DNA from 2 places in the Luteibacter mycovicinus genome. Region 1 is predicted to be linked to the other one. Evidence: predicted binding sites of a transcription regulator. Region 1 holds the regulator's gene; the other holds the start of a gene.
The links. Region 1 encodes FliA, which starts transcription of late flagellar genes. Its sites were predicted from a motif close to TAAAGTTTNNCNNNCNNNGGCCGATAA; they were not measured.
Positions count from the first base shown of each region.

Region 2: the regulator FliA is predicted to act here: its motif matches at 6,838-6,864, upstream of FA85_RS16345 (chemotaxis protein CheW).

Region 1 is NZ_JQNL01000001.1:1,114,915-1,125,247, forward strand. It holds gene FA85_RS05030 (ParA family protein) at 1-300, opposite strand, end outside; gene motD (flagellar motor protein MotD) at 300-1,205, opposite strand; gene FA85_RS05040 (flagellar motor protein) at 1,202-1,942, opposite strand; gene FA85_RS05045 (chemotaxis protein CheA) at 1,944-4,007, opposite strand; gene FA85_RS05050 (protein phosphatase CheZ) at 4,015-4,656, opposite strand; gene cheY (chemotaxis response regulator CheY) at 4,667-5,068, opposite strand; gene FA85_RS05060 (RNA polymerase sigma factor FliA) at 5,122-5,853, opposite strand; gene FA85_RS05065 (MinD/ParA family ATP-binding protein) at 5,850-6,725, opposite strand; gene flhF (flagellar biosynthesis GTPase FlhF) at 6,796-8,163, opposite strand; gene flhA (flagellar biosynthesis protein FlhA) at 8,197-10,308, opposite strand; gene flhB (flagellar biosynthesis protein FlhB) at 10,312-10,333, opposite strand, start outside.
Region 2 is NZ_JQNL01000001.1:3,705,557-3,715,889, forward strand. It holds gene FA85_RS16315 (DUF3142 domain-containing protein) at 1-307, shown strand, start outside; gene FA85_RS16320 (hypothetical protein) at 304-2,682, shown strand; gene queA (tRNA preQ1(34) S-adenosylmethionine ribosyltransferase-isomerase QueA) at 2,747-3,784, shown strand; gene FA85_RS16330 (STAS domain-containing protein) at 3,867-4,184, shown strand; gene FA85_RS16335 (response regulator) at 4,195-4,557, shown strand; gene FA85_RS16340 (chemotaxis protein CheA) at 4,608-6,590, shown strand; gene FA85_RS16345 (chemotaxis protein CheW) at 6,915-7,430, shown strand; gene FA85_RS16350 (methyl-accepting chemotaxis protein) at 7,515-9,233, shown strand; gene FA85_RS16355 (CheR family methyltransferase) at 9,237-10,112, shown strand; gene cheD (chemoreceptor glutamine deamidase CheD) at 10,109-10,333, shown strand, end outside.

The DNA of each region.
Region 1 (10,333 bases):
CTGACGGTCCAGCGTGATCATCGCGGGCGACGCAGGCAGCACACTCAACCGGTCCCACTGCGTGGCGTGCACCAGCGTGCGCACCGGCAGCGGCATCGCACTGTTACCGATGCCGAACAGATCGTAGACGCTGCCATGCGCCCCGCCTTCGACGCCGATGTAACCGGACAGCGAGGCATGCGGATCCATGTCGATGAGCAGCGTGCGCTTGCCGGACGCGGCGAGCAGACTGCCCAGCGCGACCGTGGTCGTGGTTTTTCCGACGCCGCCCTTCTGGTTGGAGACCGCCCAGGTGATCATCAGCGATTTCCCCCGGCCGGCGCGGCCGCGGCATCGCTGTAGAAACGCGACGGGGCCGCCTTGTCGCTCATCACGACAATCAGCACGCGGCGGTTCCGGTTGCGTCCGTCGTCGGTATCGTTCGCCACGATCGGACGAAACTCGCCCCAGCCGACGATACCCACGCGATGCGGATCCACACCCGTCGTCGTCAGCAGACGCGCCACGGTAGCGGCGCGTGCCGCGGACAGCTCCCAGTTGGACGGGAACGTCGGCGTGGCGATCGGCGTGTTATCCGTATAGCCCTCGATACGCATCGGGTTCGGAAACGGCGCGAGGATGCCGGCCAGCTTGCGCAGCACGTCATCGGCCGGCGCCTGCAGTCTGGCGACACCGACCGGGAACAGCATGTCGGTCTTGACCTCGATCTCGAGCCAGTCCGGCGTCTGCCGCACGTTGACCAGACTCTTGTCGATCAGCGGCTTCATCGCCCGCTTCACTTCGTCGGAAATCTGGCTGAGGCTGGCGTCCTCGGTCTTGCCGACCGTGGTGTTCGCCGCCGTCGCGGTATTCGTGCTGGCCGCTTCCTGACGCTCGGCGGCGGCGCCTTCGTGACCGGGCAGCGGCAGGTTGCGCGGCGGAACGGGCACGTCGATGCGGGCGATGGGCGCGGCGGCCGGCGCACGCGACTGATTCGGCAACGGCACCTGCGCGGCGGGCGTCGCCTCGCGGATCGGCTCGATCACCTTGCCCGTGCCGTTGAAGGCTTCGTTGATGGACTGCGCCATCACCTTGAACTTGGTTTCGTTGACGGCCGATACCGCGTACATCACCACGAACAACGCGAGCAGCAACGTGATCAGATCGCCATAGGGGATCGCCCAGCGCTCGTGATTGATGTGCTCTTCGTGGTGGCGGCGCTTCACGAGAGAAACCCCTGAAGCTTGCTCTCGATGTGCCGCGGGTTATCGCCCTGGGCGATCGAGACGAGGCCTTCGACGAGGATCTCGCGCATCTGCGACCGCTGACGGGCCAGGCCTTTCAGGCGTGACGCCATGGGCAGCGCCAGCAGATTGGCCAGGCCGATACCGTAAATGGTGGCGACGAAGGCGGCCGCGATGCCGTGGCCGAGCTTGCTCGGTTCGGCCAGGTTCTGCATGACCGACATGAGGCCCATGACGGCACCGATGATGCCCATCGTCGGCGAGTACGCACCGGCGTTTTCGTACACCTTGGCGGCTTCGATGTCGTTGTGCTCGCGTGCGAGCACTTCCACCTCGAGCACGGAGCGCATGGCGTCCGGCTCGGTGCCATCCACCAAAAGCTGAAGCCCCTTACGGATGAAGGGGTCCGATTCGCGCTCGATGGCAGGTTCCAGCCCGAGCAGGCCGGTGCGCCGGGATATCTCGCTCCAGCCGACGATGCGGCTGACGAGGTTTTCCGATTCGATATCCGGCGGGCGATACACCCACGGCAGCATGCTCCACGCACGCTTGAGTACCGGCCCCGGCGTCTGCACCAGCAGCGCGGCCAGGGTGCCGAGGAAGACGATGACGAACGCCGCCGGGTTCCACAGGGCATCGAGACTCGAGCCTTTGAGGATGGTCCCCACGATGATGACCACGAAGGCCAGGATCGTGCCGACGACGCTCACGATATCCATGTCAGACAGCCATCCTCAATGAAGGCAGCACCTGCCCACTGTCATCGGCCAGACCGGCAAGGTCGAGCACGAGGGAGATACGCCCGTCACCGGTGATGGTCGCCCCGGCGACACCTGGAACGTCCTTGAGGAACGGGCCCAGCGGCTTGGCCATGACGTCTTCGCGGCCGAGCACTTCGTCGACCAGGCAACCCAGTGTCTGGTGACCGATCTGCACGACGACGACATGGCCGCCCTTCCCACTCACCCCGGCCCAGTGACCGAGGTCGGCGAGCGGCAAGGCGCGCTGACGGTGCGACGCGACGATGCGGCCGTCGAGCTCCTGGATCTGACCGGGAACGAGCTCGAACACTTCGGTGACATTGGACAGCGGGAGCGAAAGCAGACGATGACCGACGCGAACCATCAGCACGCGCATGATCGCCAGCGTCAGCGGCACCGACAGGCGTACCGTGCTGCCATGACCGACACGCGAGTCGATGGACAGCGTGCCGCCCAGTTCGACGATCTTGGTCTTGACCACGTCCATGCCGACGCCGCGGCCGGAAATGTCGGACACCGTGCTGGCGGTCGAGAAGCCCGGGCGGAAGACGATTTCGTAGCATTCGCGCTCGTCCAGACGCGCGGCCTGCTCGGCGTCCATCAGGCCCTTTTCGACGGCCTTGCGGCGCAGGACCTCGGGATCCATGCCCTTGCCGTCGTCGGTGACGGTAATGACGATGCGGTCGCCGTACTGGCCAGCGGCGAGGCGCACCGTGCCCAGACGCGACTTGCCTTCGGCCGCGCGCACGTCAGGCATCTCGATGCCGTGATCCACCGCGTTACGCAGCAAATGCACGAGCGGATCGGCGAGCGCCTCGACCACGGTGCGATCGATATCGGTTTCTTCGCCTTCCGTGACGAGTTCGATCTCTTTACCGAGCTGGCGGGCGAGGTCACGAATGATGCGCGGGAAACGGGAGAACAGTTTGCCGACGGGCTGCATGCGCATGCGCAGCACCGCATTCTGCAAGTCTTCCGCCACGCGCTCCAGCTCGCCGATGGCACGTTCCATCGGATCGTTACCACCGCGCGGGGCGAGGCTGGTGAGGCGGTTGCGCACGAGCACGAGCTCGCCCGCGGCGTCGACCAGGCTGTCGAGACGATGCGTGTCGACGCGAACCGTCGTGTCGGCGGCGGACGCGGCGCGCTTTTCGCCAGCCGCGGCGGACGCGACCTTCGCTGCGGGAGCAGCCACTGCGGGCGGTGCGGGTGCAGCGACGGGAACCACGGCGAGCGCAGGCGTGGAAGCGACAACGGCCGCCGCACCACCGACCGCACCCGGCGCTGCCGTGCCGTGAAGGGAATCCAGCAAGGCTTCGAATTCGTCGTCGCTGATCGCGTCGTTACTCGACGGCAAGGGTGCGGCAGCGACCACGGGTGCGGGCGTCGGTGCCGATGCGGAAACCGCTGCGCTGTCCGCGCCTGGCGCACCCGTGCCGTACAACGAATCCAGCAGCGCTTCGAACTCGTCATCGTTGATCGTCGCGGACGAGGCCGGTGCCGGCGCGCGGTCGGTGCGCGCGGCGTCGAGCATCGCCTCGAATTCATCTTCGATCGGGTCGTACGCTTTCGGCGCGGAAGGTGCCGCGACCGTCGAAGAGACCGGTACCGCCAAGGCAACGGGAGCCGCGGATACGGCACGACCGGGAATCAGCAGCCGGTCGAGCAGCGAACGCGGCGCGGGCTCGATCGGCACGCCGCCATCGGCGGCGCGCATCATGTCGTTGAGCAGGTCGAGCGACTCGAGCAGCGCATCCATGAAGGCGGCGTTGAGCACGATCGTGCCGTTACGCGCTTCGTTCAGAAGATCTTCGCCACGATGGCACAGCTCCACCATGGGATTGAGCCCAAGGAAGCCCGCACCGCCCTTCACGGTGTGGAACGCACGGAAGACCGCGTTCAGCAGCTCCGTGTCGTTCGGCGACGCTTCGAGATCCACGAGCTGCTCGCCCAGGCTCTCGAGCAGTTCGCGCGCTTCGATCAGGAAGACGTTGAGCAGCTCGTTGTCCAGCTCCACGCTCATAGCGGGCTCAGAATCCGAATTCGCTGAGGAGGCGATCCACTTCGTCCTGGCTGACCTTGTCCGCGGCCGGCGCATTGCCGCCCGCGAGCGACCCGGTCAGACGGACCAGCTCGACCAGCGACGACTCGACCTTGGCCATGAACGCCTCGACCTGCGCCACGCGCTGACCGGAAAGATCCTGCCACGACTGGGCTTCGACCATTTCGCCCAGGCCGATGTCGCAGCTCTGCGCGAAATCGCCCACGCGCACGGCAAGCGCCGTCGCGTTAGCGCCAAATGCCGGGTCGGCATGATCGAGCACCAGCACTTCGTCGGCCTGCTTCGCCAGCGCCTGGGCCTGCGGACGCAGCTTTTCGCTGAAGTCCAGCGTGCGGTGCGCCGCGGTCGAGCTCATCTCGAGCACGTCACGCAGATGCTTGCGCGCATCGCTCATGTTGCCGGGCACGCCGTCGGTCGAAATGTCCGAAGCGAGGCGGCGCACGGATTCGTGCAGGTCGCGCGCAAGGTGGCCCAGCGCCAGGAACAGGTGCTGCTCGCGGCTGCGGATCAGGTTGTCGAGTGCCTTTTCGAACGCGGCGCCGTCGTCGGCCTCGAGCAGCTCGCGCAGTTCGGGGACGACCTCTTGGCCGGGGGAGAGCATCGTATTCATCGTTATTCCCTTAGCCCGCAGCCGCGGCGAGTCGTTCGAAGATCTTGTCGAGCTTTTCCTTCAGCGTGACCGCCGTGAAAGGCTTGACGACGTAGCCGTTAACACCGCTCTGCGCGGCGGCGATGATCTGGTCGCGGTTGTTCTCCGCGGTCACCATCAGCACCGGCAAGGACTTCAGACCGGCATCGGCGCGGATGGCGCGAAGCAGGTCGATGCCCGTCATGTTGGGCATGTTCCAGTCGGTGACGACGAGGTCGATCGGCTGCGAGCGCAGCAACGCGAGGGCCGCGTTACCGTCTTCGGCTTCCTGGATGAGCGTGTTGGTGAAACCCAACTCGACCAGGAGATTCCTGACGATGCGCCGCATGGTGGAAAAGTCGTCCACCACGAGGATCTTCATGTTCTTGTCCAAAACTGCTCTCCGCCACGTGCTTTTTCTTTACCGGCGACGGCACCGCGATGCCGTCACTGCTTGTCTTTCCAACCCGTCATGCGTGCACGCAGGCGAATCAGGGCCTGGCCATGGATCTGGCACACGCGCGACTCGCTCACACCCAGTACCACACCGATTTCTTTCAGGTTGAGCTCTTCATCGTAGTACAGCGACATCACCAGCTTCTCGCGTTCCGGCAGGCCGTCGATCGATTGCGCCAGCGCGTCGCGCAGGCCGTTCTTCTCGAAGTTGCCCTCCGGGCCCGAGGCGTCGGGGTCCGCGACGTCGATCGCCGCGCCTTCGTCGCCTTCCGGCGCCGTGAGGCTCAGCAACCGCGCGCTCGCCGCGTCGGCCAGAATCTGGTTGTACTCCATGGCGTCGATACCCAGCCGCTTCATCACTTCCGCGTCTTCGGCGTCGCCACCCGTTTCGTTCTCGATCTGCCTCGTTACTTCAGCCACCTCGCGCAACTTCCGGTGGACGGAGCGCGGGGTCCAGTCCGTCTTGCGCAGTTCGTCCAGCATGGCGCCACGAATGCGGATGCCCGCATAGGTCTCGAAGCTGGCCGCGCGAGTCGGCGAGTAATTTCTTGCGGCCTCGAGCAGTCCGATCATTCCGGCCTGCATGAGGTCATTCGCGTCCACGCTTGGCGGCAGGCGGCCCATCAGGTGATAGGCGATCCGGCGCACCAGGGGTGCATGCGTTTTAACCAGTTGATCCGCTGGAACTCTAGTGATTTCAAGGTATTCGCTAGCGACACTCACAGCGGCAGCCCTCCCCCCATGTGGTTCCGTTCGGCGAAAAAGCCGATGCGACCCTGCACCCGGGGTTCGGGTTCACCCCATGTATCGACCGACCGGGCCAGATTCTTGAATCCCACCGCCGAGCGGCTGCTCGGCCAGGCGTCGACCACGGCCGCCTGACGGCGGATGGCCTGACGCAGGTACTCGTCGTGCGGAACCATGCCCATGAAATCCAGGGACACGTCCAGGAAGCGGTTGGTCACGCGGGCCAGCTTCTCGAACAGCTGACGGCCTTCCTGCGCATGGCGGACCATGTTGGCGACGATGCGGAAGCGGTTCACGTCGAACTCGCGGCTCATCACCTTGATCAGCGCGTAGGCGTCGGTCAGCGAGGCCGGCTCGTCGCAGACCACGACCACCACTTCGTCGGAGGCTGCCGCGAACATCGACACGCTGTCGGAGATGCCGGCGGCGGTGTCGACGATCAGATATTCGGGGGCGACCGGGTATTCGTCGAAGGCGCGGATCACGGCGGCGTGCTCGATATTCGGCAGCTGCGCCATGCGGCGCGCGCCCGAGGTCGCCGGGATCACCTTCAGGCCGTGGTTGGCGTGGAGGATCAGGTCCTCGATGCGGCACTCGCCTTCGAGCATGTGGCCCAGATGGCGCGTGGGCTGCAGGCCCAGCAGCACATCGATGTTCGCCATGGCCAGATCCGCGTCCAGCAGGACCACGTCACGGCCGCCCATCGCGAGCGCCATGCCGAGGTTGACCGCCACCGTGGTCTTGCCCACGCCGCCCTTGCCGCCCGCCACCGCGATGCTGCGCGTGGGACGACGGTCGGCGAGCCAGTTGAGCCCAGCAGCCTGGGTGGAATCGACGTGTGTGTTCATGAAGGAATTCACTGCCGTGAAGGGGTGTGCGGATGCGGATGCCGTGGTCACGTTACTTCAGTTCCCGGTGTCAGGCGATGGCTGGCGCGGTGGAGAAGCCGAAACGGTCGGCGAGAATCGCGTCGTCCGGTTCGTCGGTGCGCTGCTTGACGAGTTGAGCGGCCAGGCAGACGAGTTTGCGCGCATCCGCGGAGGCGATGTCTTCCGGCACGCGCTGGCCATCCGTGCTGTAGTCCAGCGGCAGTCCGTGGCGGATGACGGCCGACAGGGCACCGCCGATCAGCGGGGCCTCGTCGAGCTTGGTCAGGATCGCGGTCTGCGGCGCCAGCGGCGCGTAGGCACGGATCGCGTTGTCGATGGCCTGCGCCTGCGCGTTCGCGGCAAGCACGAGGCAGACACGCACCTCGGTCATCGCGCGCAGGGTGTCGAACTGCTGCTGCAGCTTCGGATCGTTACCGGCCAGGCCGGCGGTGTCGATCAGTACGGTGTGCTTGCCACGCAGCTGGAGCAGCACGTTGCGGAGGCTCTGTGCATCGTGGGCGTTGTAAACGCGCACGCCGAGCAGGCGGCCGTAATGTTCCAGCTGGGCGCCCGCACCGATGCGGTACTGGTCGGCACTGATCAGCGCGACGTTCGAGGCGCCGTGGCGGAGCACCGCACGCGCCGCAAGCTTGGCGATGGTGGTGGTCTTGCCGACGCCCGTCGTTCCGACCAGAGCGGTGACGGCGCTACCGGCGGTGTCGGCGTTGCGGCCGCTGGTACGGATGTTGCGCGAGAGGATGCCCAGCGGCAGGTAGCGGGCCTGCTCGGCGGTCATGCCCGGCGGTAGCTCGGCGCAGAGCGCGCGAGCCACGTCGCCGTCGATGCCCAGGCGGGTCATCTCGCGGAGCACGCGGGCGCGCAGCGGCTGGTCGCGGTCCATCTGATTCCAGGCGAGCGTGGACAACTGCACTTCCAGCATCTCACGCAGGCTGTTGATCTCGGCACGCACGCCATTGACGGCGGCGTCGCTGTTCGCGTTGTGGTTCGGGGCGACCGTCGCGGCGCGCACCACATCGGCGACGCTGGCGGCGAGCGCGGCGCTCGACTGACGCTGCGGCGCATTCGGATTCGCGACCTGCGGAGCGGCGGGCGCCGGAGCACCGCGCGTCACACGTTCGACAGCGGCGGCGGTCGCGGCCTTGGCCTGATCGATGCGTGCGGCGAAGTCGTTGTCGCGGCGCGCGCGGATCGGGGCTTCCTCGCGCTCGCGCGGCGGAAGATCGACACCGAAGCCGGCTTCACGCACCAGCGCTTCGTCGTAATCCAGCGCCGCGATGATCTCGATACCGTCGTCCAGCCGACGGGTCGACAGGATCACGGCATCCGGGCCCTGCTCGTCGCGCACCTGGCGCATGGCCTGGCGCATGTCGGGGGCTACGAAGCGTTTGATTTTCATGCGTTCGATCCTGTGTCCATGTTCATTCCCCACTTACCTGCCGAGCGCCGTCACCAGCTTGACGCGTCGGTTATCCGGAACTTCGTTGTAAGCGAGTACATGCAGGTTTTGGGCCACATGACGCGTGAAGCGCGAAAGCCATGGACGAAGCGCAGGAGAGACCAGCAATACCGCCGGTTCGCCGGCCGCTTCCTGGCGTCGTGCGGCCTCGGCGACGTTCTGCTGAAGACGATCGGCCAGACCCGGCTCCACGGCCGCGCCGGTCGGACCGCCACCCTGCAGCGACTGCAGCAGGATCTGCTCGAGTTCCGGCGCCAAAGTAATGACGGGCACTTCCGAACCCAGGCCGGCGATCTCCTGCACGATCTGACGACCGAGCGTGACGCGTACGGCGGCGGCGAGCACGCCGGGATCCTGACTCTGACCCGCGTGCTCCGCCAGCGACTCGACAATGCCGCGGAAGTTGCGGATGGGGACGCGCTCGGCGAGCAGGTTCTGCAGCACCTTGACCACCGCGCCCAGCGACAGCCGCTTGGGCACGAGATCTTCGACCAGCTTCGGCGTCTGCTGAGCCAGACGGTCGAGCAGCTGCTGTACGTCCTGGTGGCCGATGAGTTCGTGGGCGTGGTTCTGCAGAATGTGCGACAGGTGCGTGGCGATGACGGTGGCCGGGTCGACCACGGTGTAGCCCAGCGTCTGCGCGTGCTCGCGCATGCCCGGCTCGATCCACACGGCATCGAGGCCGAAGGCGGGATCGCGCGTGGCGATGCCGTTGATCGTGCCGTGCACGCGGCCCGGATCGATCGCGAGCATGCGCTCGGTATGGATTTCGGCCTCGCCCATCGGCACGCCCATCAGCGAAATGCGATAGCCGTGCGGTGCGAGATCGAGGTTGTCGCGAATGTGGACGGACGGGACGAGAAAGCCGAGCTCCTGCGACAGCTTGCGACGCACGGATTTGATCCGCGCCATGAGCTCGCCGCCCTGCGCCTTGTCCACCAGCGGAATCAGGCGATAGCCGACTTCCAGGCCGATGGTGTCGACCTGCGCCACGTCTTCCCACGAGAGTTCGAGACGCTCGGCCGGCGGCGCGGACTCCAGCGCCAGATCGGTACCCGGGGCACCCGGCGTGCCGGTGGCGCCACCCTCGGCAACGAGGTTCTTGCGCTGCTGCAGCTTCCACGCGGCAAAGCCGGCGCCACCGGCCAGCAGAAGGAACGGAATGTTCGGCATCCCGGGGATCAGACCCATCGTGCCGAGCACGGCGGCGGCCACGCCCAGCGCCTTGGGCTGACCGAACAGCTGGCCCATCACGTGCTTGCCCATCTCCTGCGACTTGGACACGCGGGTGACGATGACCGCCGTGGCGATCGAGAGCATCAGGCCGGGGACCTGGGCGACGAGGCCGTCACCAATGGTCAGCAGCGTGTAGGTACGCGCGGCTTCGCCGGCCGACAGGCCATGCTGGAACATGCCGATGAAGAAGCCACCCAGCATGTTGATGGCGAGGATGAGCATGCCCGCCGTGGCATCGCCGCGGACGAACTTGGACGCACCGTCCATCGAGCCGTAGAAGTCGGCTTCCTCACGCACTTCCTGGCGGCGCTCGCGCGCCTGTTCCTGGGTCAGCAGACCGGCGTTGAGATCGGCGTCGATCGCCATCTGCTTGCCGGGCATAGCGTCGAGGGTGAAGCGGGCGGTCACTTCGGACACGCGGGTGGCGCCCTTGGTGACGACCACGAAGTTGATGATGGTGAGGATGGCGAAGACGACGAAACCGACGGCGAAGTTGCCGCCGATGACGAACTCGGCGAAGGCCTCGATGACCTTGCCCGCGGCGCCCGGGCCGTTATGACCGTGCAGCAGCACCACGCGGGTGGAAGCGATGTTCAGCGCCAGGCGCAGCAAGGTGGCGAACAGCACCACCGTCGGGAACGAGGCCAGCTCCAGCGGGCGCATCACGTACATGGTGGCGAGCAGGATCACCAGCGACAACGCGATGTTGAAGGTGAACAGCAGGTCCAGCATGAAGGGCGGCAGCGGCAGCATCATCATGCCGAGCATGATCAGCATGGCGACCGGCGCCGCCACGCCTCGGCGGCCGATCTGCCGGAACGTACCCATCAGGTTGGTGGAAGCGGCCATTCGTCAGTTATCCATGCGGTAGGGG
Region 2 (10,333 bases), 2.6 Mb from region 1:
GGACGCACCGGCGCTGCGGGCCACGCTTCGTCCCGGCACCGGCGACGCGGCCGCCGACGTACTCATCGACAACCCCGGCGGTATCGACGCCGTCGCGCCCGTCGCCGTGCGGCTTCCGCATGGCTGCGATGTCGCCGATGGTGTCGACGGATATGTCGTACGTCGCACCGACGACGGCCTCGAACTCGTTTCACGGCAAGCCCGTCCACTGCCCGCACACGTTCAGCGGCCGATCGGCTGGGCGCGCTGCCCGGCGGGTTCGCCCGTCACCTTATCCATCCGCGCTGAAGGAGCGCCGCTTTCATGATGAAGTCCCATTCGCTGGCCGTCGGCACGGCGCTGGCTCTGGCAGGCGCGGTCGCCCTGGCCTGCGGGCCGTGGTTCCCGTCCCAGATGCTGGACGACCGCGCCGCCACCCTGGCGGCCGTGCCGCAGAACACCTTTGCTTTCGAGGCTGCACATCTGCTGCCGTCGACCGATGCGCTGGTCGCCGTCGAAGCCAGCCGCTACGGCGAACGGGATACGAAGCCCGATCTTCCGCCGGATCAGGCGGAGCGGGTGAAAACGCTCATGGCATCGGCGAGCGGCGCGGATGCCTTCGTCGCGGGCGAGGGTCTCCCGGCGGACGTGCGGGGCTACGTGGCCGGCGCGGTCGACTGGAAGCGCGCGGTGGCCGACTGCCCGGAGGCGCCCGAGGTCGACTACCCCGACGTCGCCGGCCGGCCGCTCTGCACCGGTTTTGACGGTGACGCGCTCGCCAAGGCTCAGGGCCAGTTCGAAGCGGCGGCGGCACTGGCACCGGACCAGGCAAAAGCGCGCGGCGCGTGGGCGGCTTACATGCTTGGCGAGGTTCACGCGCTGCGCGCTGGCAAGGCGTTCGGTACGCCCGCGTTTGCCGCCGAACGCGCGGCGGCGGTGAAGGCCTTCCAGGACACGCGTGCCCGCGTGCTCGCCGGCGCCTCGGATGCGCAGGGCCTGGCGGTCGCCAGTTTCGGTGAGGAGGCACGCCAGAGCCTGTACGCCAATGGGAAACCGTGCCTCTGGGCCGAGATGGTCAGCGGCGACGACTGCATCGCCGATATCCCGGCCGCCGATCTCAAACACGCGATCGCGCTGTACGCCGCGCAAGCCGGTCACGGCTCCGGCATCGCGGTTGAATCGCTTGCCGCCCTGGCCGGCGCGGTCCTCGCCGTGCCGGTGCAGGCGCAGGCACTCGTCGACGGTCCGATCTCCCAGCGCCTGCTCGTTACCTACGCGCTGGCTCGGGTCGCTCCTCAGACGACCGACGGCCAGCCCGATCCCACACTCAGCGCGCTCATCGATGCCATCGGCAAGGTGGCGCCGGACAAGGTCGCCGCGGCGGATCGCCTGGCCTCGCTGACTTACTCGCTGGGCAGGTACGACGACGCCGGGAAACTCGTTGCGCACGCGGACGGTCCGCTCGCCGCCTGGGTTCGCGCCAAGCTGGCACTGCGCAAGGGCGATCGCAACGCGGCCGCCGGGGCCTATGCGGAGGCGGCGAAGGCCTTCCCTCGCGCAGACGATCCCAAGGCCGCGCTCGAGCCCGCCAGCGTGCATCAGCTGATGGGCGAACGTGGCGTGCTCGCGCTGGCCCGCGGCGACTACGTCGAAGCGATGACGCGCATGTATGAGGCTTCCACCGCCGTCGGTGGCGACGGCAACGTTTATGGCGAAGATGGCGAGGGCGTCGGCGCAGGCTACGGCAACGACACGATGTACATCGGCGAGCGCGTTCTCACCGTCGATGAACTGAAGAGCTTCGTGGATACGAACGCGCCCACGGCGACGCCTGCGCCGAAGGCCGATGACAAGGATGCTGCGCTCGCGTCGCCGTACTCGCTCACGCTGGGCGATCGCCTGCGCTGGATGCTCGCGCGTCGCCTGATGCGTGCCGGCCGTTTCGACGATGCTTATACGTATTTCCCCAGCGGTGTGGACAAGCGTTACGCGGAGGTCGACCTGCGCGCCACCGCGAAGGCCTACGCCGACGACCTGCATGATGGCGATCGCCGCTGGACCGATATCGGCAAGGCCGAGGCGCGTTTCGCGGCGGCGAGGATCGCCCGCGAGCACGGCATGGAACTGCTCGGTTACGAGCAGGGCCCGGACTATCGCGACGAAGGCGGCAGCTACCCGGGCGGCAGTGGCCAGACGGCGGCGACGCTGAAGGACGACCTGGTAACCGGCGGGGAGCGTCAGCGCTTCGCGGATAGCACGGCGCAACCCGACCAGCGCTTCCACTACCGTTACGTCGCGGCCGATGAAGCCGTATCCGCCGCCGACCTGCTGCCGCCGCGCTCCCAGGCCTTCGCCGCGAGCCTGTGCGTCGCCGCAGGATGGATGCTCGACGGTCCGCCCGGTTACGACGAGCCGGAAGAGGGCGAGGCAGGCAAACCGGTCAGCGAACGTCAGCGTCGCGCCGAGGCTTACTACGCGCGTTACGTGAAGCAGGGCCCGTACGTCGAATGGGCCGACGACTTCGGTCGGACGTGCGAGCAGCCGGATTTCGATCGGGCTCGGGAACTCAAGCGTGCGCAGCAGGTGAGGGCGGTGAAGCACTTCATCCGTAAGCATCTGATCGTCGAAATCATCGTGCTGGCGCTCGTTGCCGCAGGCTTCGGCTGGGTCATCGTCCGGCGTCGACGGAAGCCCCGCGTCTGACGAGGTCGCCCCGGAGGCGGGTGTGGGCGATAATCCCCACCCGTTACCCGATGTTGCCCTTGCCGTGAAGAAATCCGATTTCGACTTCGAACTCCCGCCCGACCTGATCGCCCAGGCCCCGCTGGCCAGGCGCTCAGGCAGTCGGCTGCTCGTGGTCGATGTCGCCGCGCGCAGCAAAAAAGACCGTAAGTTCGACGAACTCCCGGAAATGGTTCGTCCCGGCGACCTTTTGGTGTTCAACGACACCCGTGTCCTGCCGGCGCGTCTTTACGGCCGCAAGGAGTCCGGCGGCGCCGTGGAGATCCTGATCGAGCGCGTCACCGGACCCCATGAGGCCCGTGCGCAACTGGGTGTCAGCAAGAAGCCGAAGGAAGGCGGCAGGATCGAACTGGCCGACGGCAGCATGATCACGGTGCTCGGCCGGGAAGGCGAATTCTTCCTGCTGCGCTTCGAGTCCGAAGAACCGCTGGAGCGCCTGCTGTCCCGTCTCGGCGAGATGCCGCTGCCGCCCTACATCGAGCGCACCGCCGATCAGTCGGATATGGAGCGGTACCAGACCGTGTTCGCTCGTGAGCCCGGCGCGGTTGCTGCGCCTACCGCAGGCCTGCATTTCGACGAGCACCTGTTACAGCGCCTGCGCGACGTGGGCGTCGATATGGGTTACGTCACGCTGCACGTGGGCGCCGGCACGTTTCAGCCGATGCGCGCCGACGACGTGCGTGACCACGTGATGCACCGCGAGTGGCTGAATGTGGGCGCGGCGCTGGTCGAGAAGATCCGTGCGACGCGCGCCGCGGGCGGTCGGGTCATCGCGGTGGGGACGACCGTAGTCCGCGCACTGGAGAGCGCGACGGTGGAAGGGGTGCTTCGCCCCTTCGCCGGTGAGACCCAGATCTTCATCTTCCCCGGCTACAAGATCACCAGCGTCGACGCGCTGATCACCAATTTCCACCTGCCGCAGTCGACCCTGCTGATGCTGGTCTCCGCGCTGGCCGGTAAGGAAACGATTCTCGACGCCTATCGCTACGCGGTGCTCCAGCGGTACCGGTTTTTCTCCTACGGCGACGCGATGCTGATCTACCCGGCAGCGACGCCCGCATAAGCGGCAAGGCAGCCGCCCTGGCCTAAAGCTTTGCCAGGGTGGGCCGATAAGCCCATCGAACGACCCACCCACGGTACGGACGATGGCGAAGAAATCCTCCAAAGACGCGACCAGCGCGCCGCTCACGCTCGATGCCGACCTGCGCATCGCCGCGGCGCCTGCGCTGCGCGATACCCTGTTGGCGGCGCTCGCCACCGGCGGCTCGGTCGAGATCGACGGCGGCGCGGTGGTCCAGGTGGACACCGCCGCCCTGCAGCTGCTCGCCGCGTTTTCCCGCGACGCAAAGGCGGCGGGGCATCCGGTCACCTGGACGGGCGTCAGCGACTCCCTCCAGCGCGGCGTGGCCGTGCTGGGTCTCAACGGCTTGATTGAACTGCCGGCTCGCGCCGGCGTGAACTGAAGGTGCTTCGATGGCTAAGATTCTTGCGGTAGACGACTCGGCCTCCATGCGCAGCATGGTTGCTTTCACCCTGCGTGGCGCCGGCCACGACGTCGAAGAAGCCGATAACGGCCAGGCGGCGCTCGATTCGGCTGCCGTGCACAAGTTCGACCTGATCCTGGCCGACGTGAACATGCCGGTGATGGACGGCATCACGATGGTCCGCGAGATCCGCACCCGTCCGGACTACCGTGGCGTGCCGATCCTCATGCTGACCACCGAGTCCAATCCGGAAAAGAAGATGGAAGGCAAGGCGGCTGGCGCGACCGGCTGGCTGGTCAAGCCGTTCGATCCGGAACAGCTGCTGGCTACCGTCGGCCGCGTGCTCGGCTGATTCTTCGTAAACGGCTCTTCCTCAAGTTCCGGTAATCCAGGGTTACTTCCATGTCCAAAGTCGATCTGGCGCAATTCCACAAGGCGTTTCACGAAGAGAGCCTCGACGGTCTCGACGCCATGGAGCAGGCGCTCCTCGCGCTGGACGAAGGCGCCGAGGATCCGGAACTGATCAACGTCGTGTTCCGTGCCGCCCACTCGATCAAGGGCGGCGCGGCCACGTTCGGCTTCACCGATGTGGCGGCGTTTACCCACGTGGCCGAAAACCTGATGGACGAGGTCCGCAGCGGCCGCCGTCCGATGGAAAAGGCCGTCGTGGAGCTGCTGCTGCGCTCGGGCGATACCGTGCGCGACATGCTGTCGCTGTCGATGGCCGGCCAGCCGGCCGCCACGGCGGAGAGCCAGGCCCTGCTGGCGGAACTCTCGGCGATGGTCTCCGGTGCGCCTGTGGCGGCACCGGTGGCGGTCAAGGCCGCCGCGCCGGTCGAGGCGATCGAAGGCTGGGACATCGCGTTCCGTCCGTTCGATTACCTGCTCAAGACCGGTAACGATCCCGCGCGCATGTTCCGTGAGCTCGAGGCCATGGGCCCGCTCTCGGTCACCTGCGACGCGAGCAAGCTTCCCGCGCTGGCCGATATGGACGCCGAGTCGTCCTACCTCGGCTGGACACTCCATCTCGCCGCCGGTGCCAAACGTGCCGCCGTCGAAGGTGTATTCGACTGGGTCGATGGCGATTGCGAGCTGACGGCGACGCCGCGCATCGCCGCGGCCGCGCCGGTCGCCGCCGCACCGGTTGCCGCCGTGGCCGCGGCCCCGGCCGCCCCCCGTGCCGTGCGCGAGCCCGCCGTCAACAGCGAGTCGAGCTCGGTTCGCGTCGGCATCGAAAAGATCGACACCCTGATCAATCTCGTCGGCGAACTGGTCATCACGCAGTCGATGCTGACCCAGTTCAACGACGGTGTGGACGCCTCGCAGCTGGAAATGTTCCGCCAGGGGCTGGCCCAGCTGGGTCGCCATACGCGCGAACTGCAGGAAAGCGTCATGAGCATCCGCATGCTGCCGATCAGCACGGTGTTCAACCGCTTCCCGCGTCTGGTCCGCGACCTCGCGCAGAAGCTCGACAAGAAAGTCGTGCTCGACATGCGCGGCGAAACCACCGAACTCGACAAGACGGTGCTGGAGAAGATCGGCGACCCGCTGGTGCATCTGGTCCGCAACGCGATCGACCATGGCCTCGAAGTACCGGCTAAACGCCAGGCCGCTGGTAAGGGCGATACGGGCACGCTGCGCATGGAAGCCTTCCACCGCGGCGGTTCCATCGTGGTCGAAGTGGCCGATGACGGCGCGGGTCTGAATCGCGAGGCCATCGTCGCCAAGGCGGTCTCGCGCGGCATCATCGCCTCGGGCGATCACATGTCCGACGACGCCGTGGCCGACCTCATCTTCGAAGCGGGCTTCTCCACCGCCGCCGCCACGACCGACCTCTCGGGCCGCGGCGTGGGCATGGACGTGGTCCGTCGCAACGTCATGGACCTGGGCGGTACGGTCAGTATCCGCAGCGTCGAGGGCAAAGGCACCACCTTCACCATCACCTTGCCGCTGACGCTGGCGATCATCGACGGCCTGACGGCCGCGGTGGGTGAAGAAACCTACATCGTGCCGCTGGTTTCCATCGTCGAATCCGTGCAGGTGAAGCCGGATGCGATTCGCAGCGTGGCGGGCGGCGGCGAGCTGTTCCGCTTCCGCGATCACTGGCTGCCCATCGTGCGGCTGTTCGACGCGTTCGGCTGCGCCGGTCAGCGCCGTGCCATCGACGACGGTATCGTCATCGTGGTGGAAGGCGAGGGCAGTCGCATCGGTCTGTTCGTCGACGAACTCATCGGCCAGCAGCAGGCGGTGGTGAAGTCGCTGGAAGCCAACTATCGCCGGGTCACCGGTATCTCCGGCGCGACGATCCTGGCTGACGGCTCCGTCGCGCTGATCGCCGACGTCGCCGGGCTGGTGCGTCTGCAGGCGCGTCGCAAGGCGGCCTGATCGCCGTGGGTTGAACGGGGTCGCGCGCAAGGCGCGCTCCTACAACCGCCGGCCATCCCCGCCGCGCGGTGCCCCAACCGGTAAGCCCGTGCGGTACCGCCGCGCGGTAGGAGCGCGCCCTGCGCGCGAAAAGCCGACAAAGCAATGAAGCGGCACGCCCCGGTTCCCCATTCCGTCTCCCCATCCCCGCCCATCCCGCCCCATCACGCCCCACACCCCACCGGATGCGGCACCGCAAAATTGCCCCTCAAGTCCCCACCGGAATAGCCGATACCCCAAGGGAAGGGGTCCCGAACCGCCGATCCGATCCGCCGTGGGAACGACATGAATCAAGCAGCCAATACCGCCATCGACGCGTCCGACGAGGCCGCGCAGTACCTGACCGTCAACCTCGGTAACGAGGAATACGCGGTGGATATCCTCGCCGTCCGCGAAATCCGCGGCTGGACACCGGTGACGCGCATCCCGCAGGCACCGTCCTATGTGCTGGGTGTGCTGAACCTGCGCGGCGCGATCGTGCCGGTGCTCGATCTTCGCCTGCGCTTCAATCTGGCGCGCGAGGAATACACCGCCACCACCGTGACCGTCATCGTCATGGTCAACGGTCGCCAGTTCGGCGTGGTGGTCGATGCCGTCTCCGACGTGGTGGAGGTCGCTCCCGGCGGCATCCGTCCGGTTCCCGACATGGGCACCACCGTCGATACCGAATACCTGAAGGGCCTCACGTCCGTCGGCGAGCGCATGGTGTTGCTGCTCGACGTCGACCGTCTCCTGCAGCCGCAGGACGCCCAGATGCTGGAAGCCGCGCTGGCTTCCACCGACGTCAAAGCCGTCGCCTGAGCGTAGAGGCGCCGTGGCGGCTTCGGTCGCCGTGGCGTGAGATGCCCGGTTTGCCACTGCCGCACTTTGCCGATTGGAATCGCAATGAATAAGTTCAAGTTCAAGATGCCCGCCCTGACCGTCCGTGGACGCCTTTACGGTGTGCTCGGTCTTTTGGGCGTCATGCTGATCGGCGGCGCCGCCGTCGGCCTCGGTGCCATGTACTTTCAGAACGAAGGCCTGCGCAAGGTCTACGAGGAAGAACTCGTTCCGTCCGAGATGCTCAGCCAGGTGAGCACGCGCGCCCTGATGGCCTTCGTGGTCATGGGTGAAGCCGCGGCGAAGGTGTCCGAGAAGGATCAGGTCAACCAGAAGCTTGCCGAGTTCCAGAAGCTCCAGGACGAGATGGCCAAGCTGAAGGACGACTACAAAAAGATGCCGATGTCGCCGGAGATCAAGAAGCTCTACGACCGCTGGCAGTCGTCCAACGACGAGTACAACTCGGCCAAGAACGACATGCTCGACGCCCTCAAGCAGGGTGACGAGGGCGCGCTCGACGTCATGGAGATGTCCGTCCGCCCGATCCTCATGGATCGTCAGGCGCAGCTCGCCAAGCTGGTCACCGCCAAGCGCGACGAGGCCGCGGCGATCTACGAAAAGCAGGCAGCCCAGTACAAGACGATCCGTGCCTTCTGCATCATTGCGCTGTCGCTCGGCCTGATCGTCAGCCTGCTGATCGGCGTGCTGGTGATCCGCTCGATCCTCCGCACGCTGTCGGTCACCGTGAACGTCGCCAACCAGATTGCCGAAGGCAAGCTGGGTCACGACGTGCAGGTCACCCGTCAGGACGAACTCGGCCAGCTGCAGGGCGCGTTCCGCGCGATGGACGAGCGCCTCAGCGCCATCGTCACCGAAGTGCGTCACGGTTCCTCGTCGGTCAGCACCGCCGCGCAGCAGATCTCGCGCGGTAACGACGACCTCTCGCAGCGCACGCAGGAACAGGCGTCCAGCCTGGAAGAAACCGCTTCGTCGATGGAAGAAATGACCTCGACCGTCAAGCAGAACGCCGAGAACGCCAGCCACGCCAACCAGCTGGCCCGCGGTGCACGTGAGCAGGCGGAGAAGGGCGGCGAAGTCGTTGCCCAGACCGTTGTCGCCATGCGCGAGATCAACAGCTCCAGCAAGAAGATTTCCGACATCGTCAGCCTCATCGACGAAATCGCTTTCCAGACCAATCTGCTGGCGCTCAACGCCGCGGTGGAAGCCGCGCGTGCGGGTGAGCAGGGTCGCGGCTTCGCCGTGGTCGCTACCGAGGTGCGTAACCTCGCCCAGCGTTCGGCGGGTGCGGCCAAGGAGATCAAGGGCCTCATCAACGACAGCGCGAGCAAGGTCAAGGCCGGTTCCGAGCTGGTCGACCAGTCCGGTAAGGCGCTCGCCGAGATCGTCGAGAGCGTGAAGAAAGTGACCGACATCGTCGCCGAGATCGCCGCCGCCAGCTCCGAGCAGTCGGCCGGTATCGACCAGGTCAACCACGCCGTGCTGCAGATGGACGAGATGACCCAGCAGAACGCCGCACTGGTGGAAGAATCCGCCGCCGCCGCCCGTGCCATGCACGAGCAGGCGACCGAGCTGAGCCGTCAGGTGTCGTTCTTCCAGGTCACCGGTACAGTGGCTTCCGCGCCGGCCGCCAGGGCGCCGCGCAAGGACGCCACGCAGGAAGAGATGGAAACGGTGTTCGCCGCGGTGCGCAGCACGCCGGCCGCCCCCGTGCGACCGTCGCGTCCCGCCGAGTCGGCTGACTCCGGCGTGTGGAAGGAGTTCTGATCGATGAATGCGCTCGTCAACAACGGCGACAGCGTCGTACCGGCGAGCGCAGCGGGCCCGAGCCTGGGCGACGCGGACTTCGCCTTCCTTCGCGACTTCGTGCTTCAGCATTGCGGTATCTCGCTAGGCGAGCACAAGCGCCAGCTCGTCCAGGGGCGTCTGCTCCGCCGGCTGCGCACGCTTCGCCTCGACGGTTTCTCGGCGTACTGCGATCTGCTTCGTCGCGATCCGGACGGCGAACTGGGTGAACTGGCCAGCTGCATCAGCACCAACGTCACCTCGTTCTTCCGTGAGATGCACCATTACGACCTGCTCGTGGACGAGCTCCTGCCACGCTGGCTTGAAGAAAAGCGCAACGGTGGACGCCTGCGCATCTGGTCGGCCGGTTGCTCCACGGGCGAAGAACCGTACGCCATCGCCATGGTGCTGGCCGAGGCCATGGAGCGGATGGGCGTCAACATCGACGCGAAGATTCTCGCGACCGACCTGTCACCGCAGGCGCTGGAATTCGGGCGCAAAGGCGTCTACCCGGTCGACCGCCTGACGGGCGTGAGCGAAGCGCGTCGCAAGCGCTGGTTCCTGCGCGGCGAAGGCTCGTTCGACGGTTTCGCCCAGGTGCACCCGCGCCTGCGCGAGCTCGTCACCATCCAGCCGCTCAACCTGCTTCACGACTGGCCCATGCAGGGCAAGTTCGACGCCATTTTCTGCCGCAACGTCGTCATCTATTTCGATAAGCCGACCAAGCAGCGCCTGTTCTCCCGTTATGCCGGCATGCTGGAAAGCCGCGGCTACCTTTTCCTCGGTCACTCGGAATCCATGTACGGACTGTCCGAAGACTTCGACCTCATCGGTCGAACCGTTTATCGGAAACGCACATGACAGACGCGTTCGCGACCCTGCCACGCACGTTCGTCGGCTTCGATCCAAAGAGTGTGCTGCCGGGATTCGAACACGTCCGCCGGTTCTGGGATCCCGCGCAGGAAGTGGTGACGGTCAAGATTCTGCCTGGCGAATACTACGTCAGCACGCAGGAAGAAATGATCTCCACCGTACTGGGATCGTGCGTGTCGGCCTGCGTGCGCGACACGAAACAGCGCATC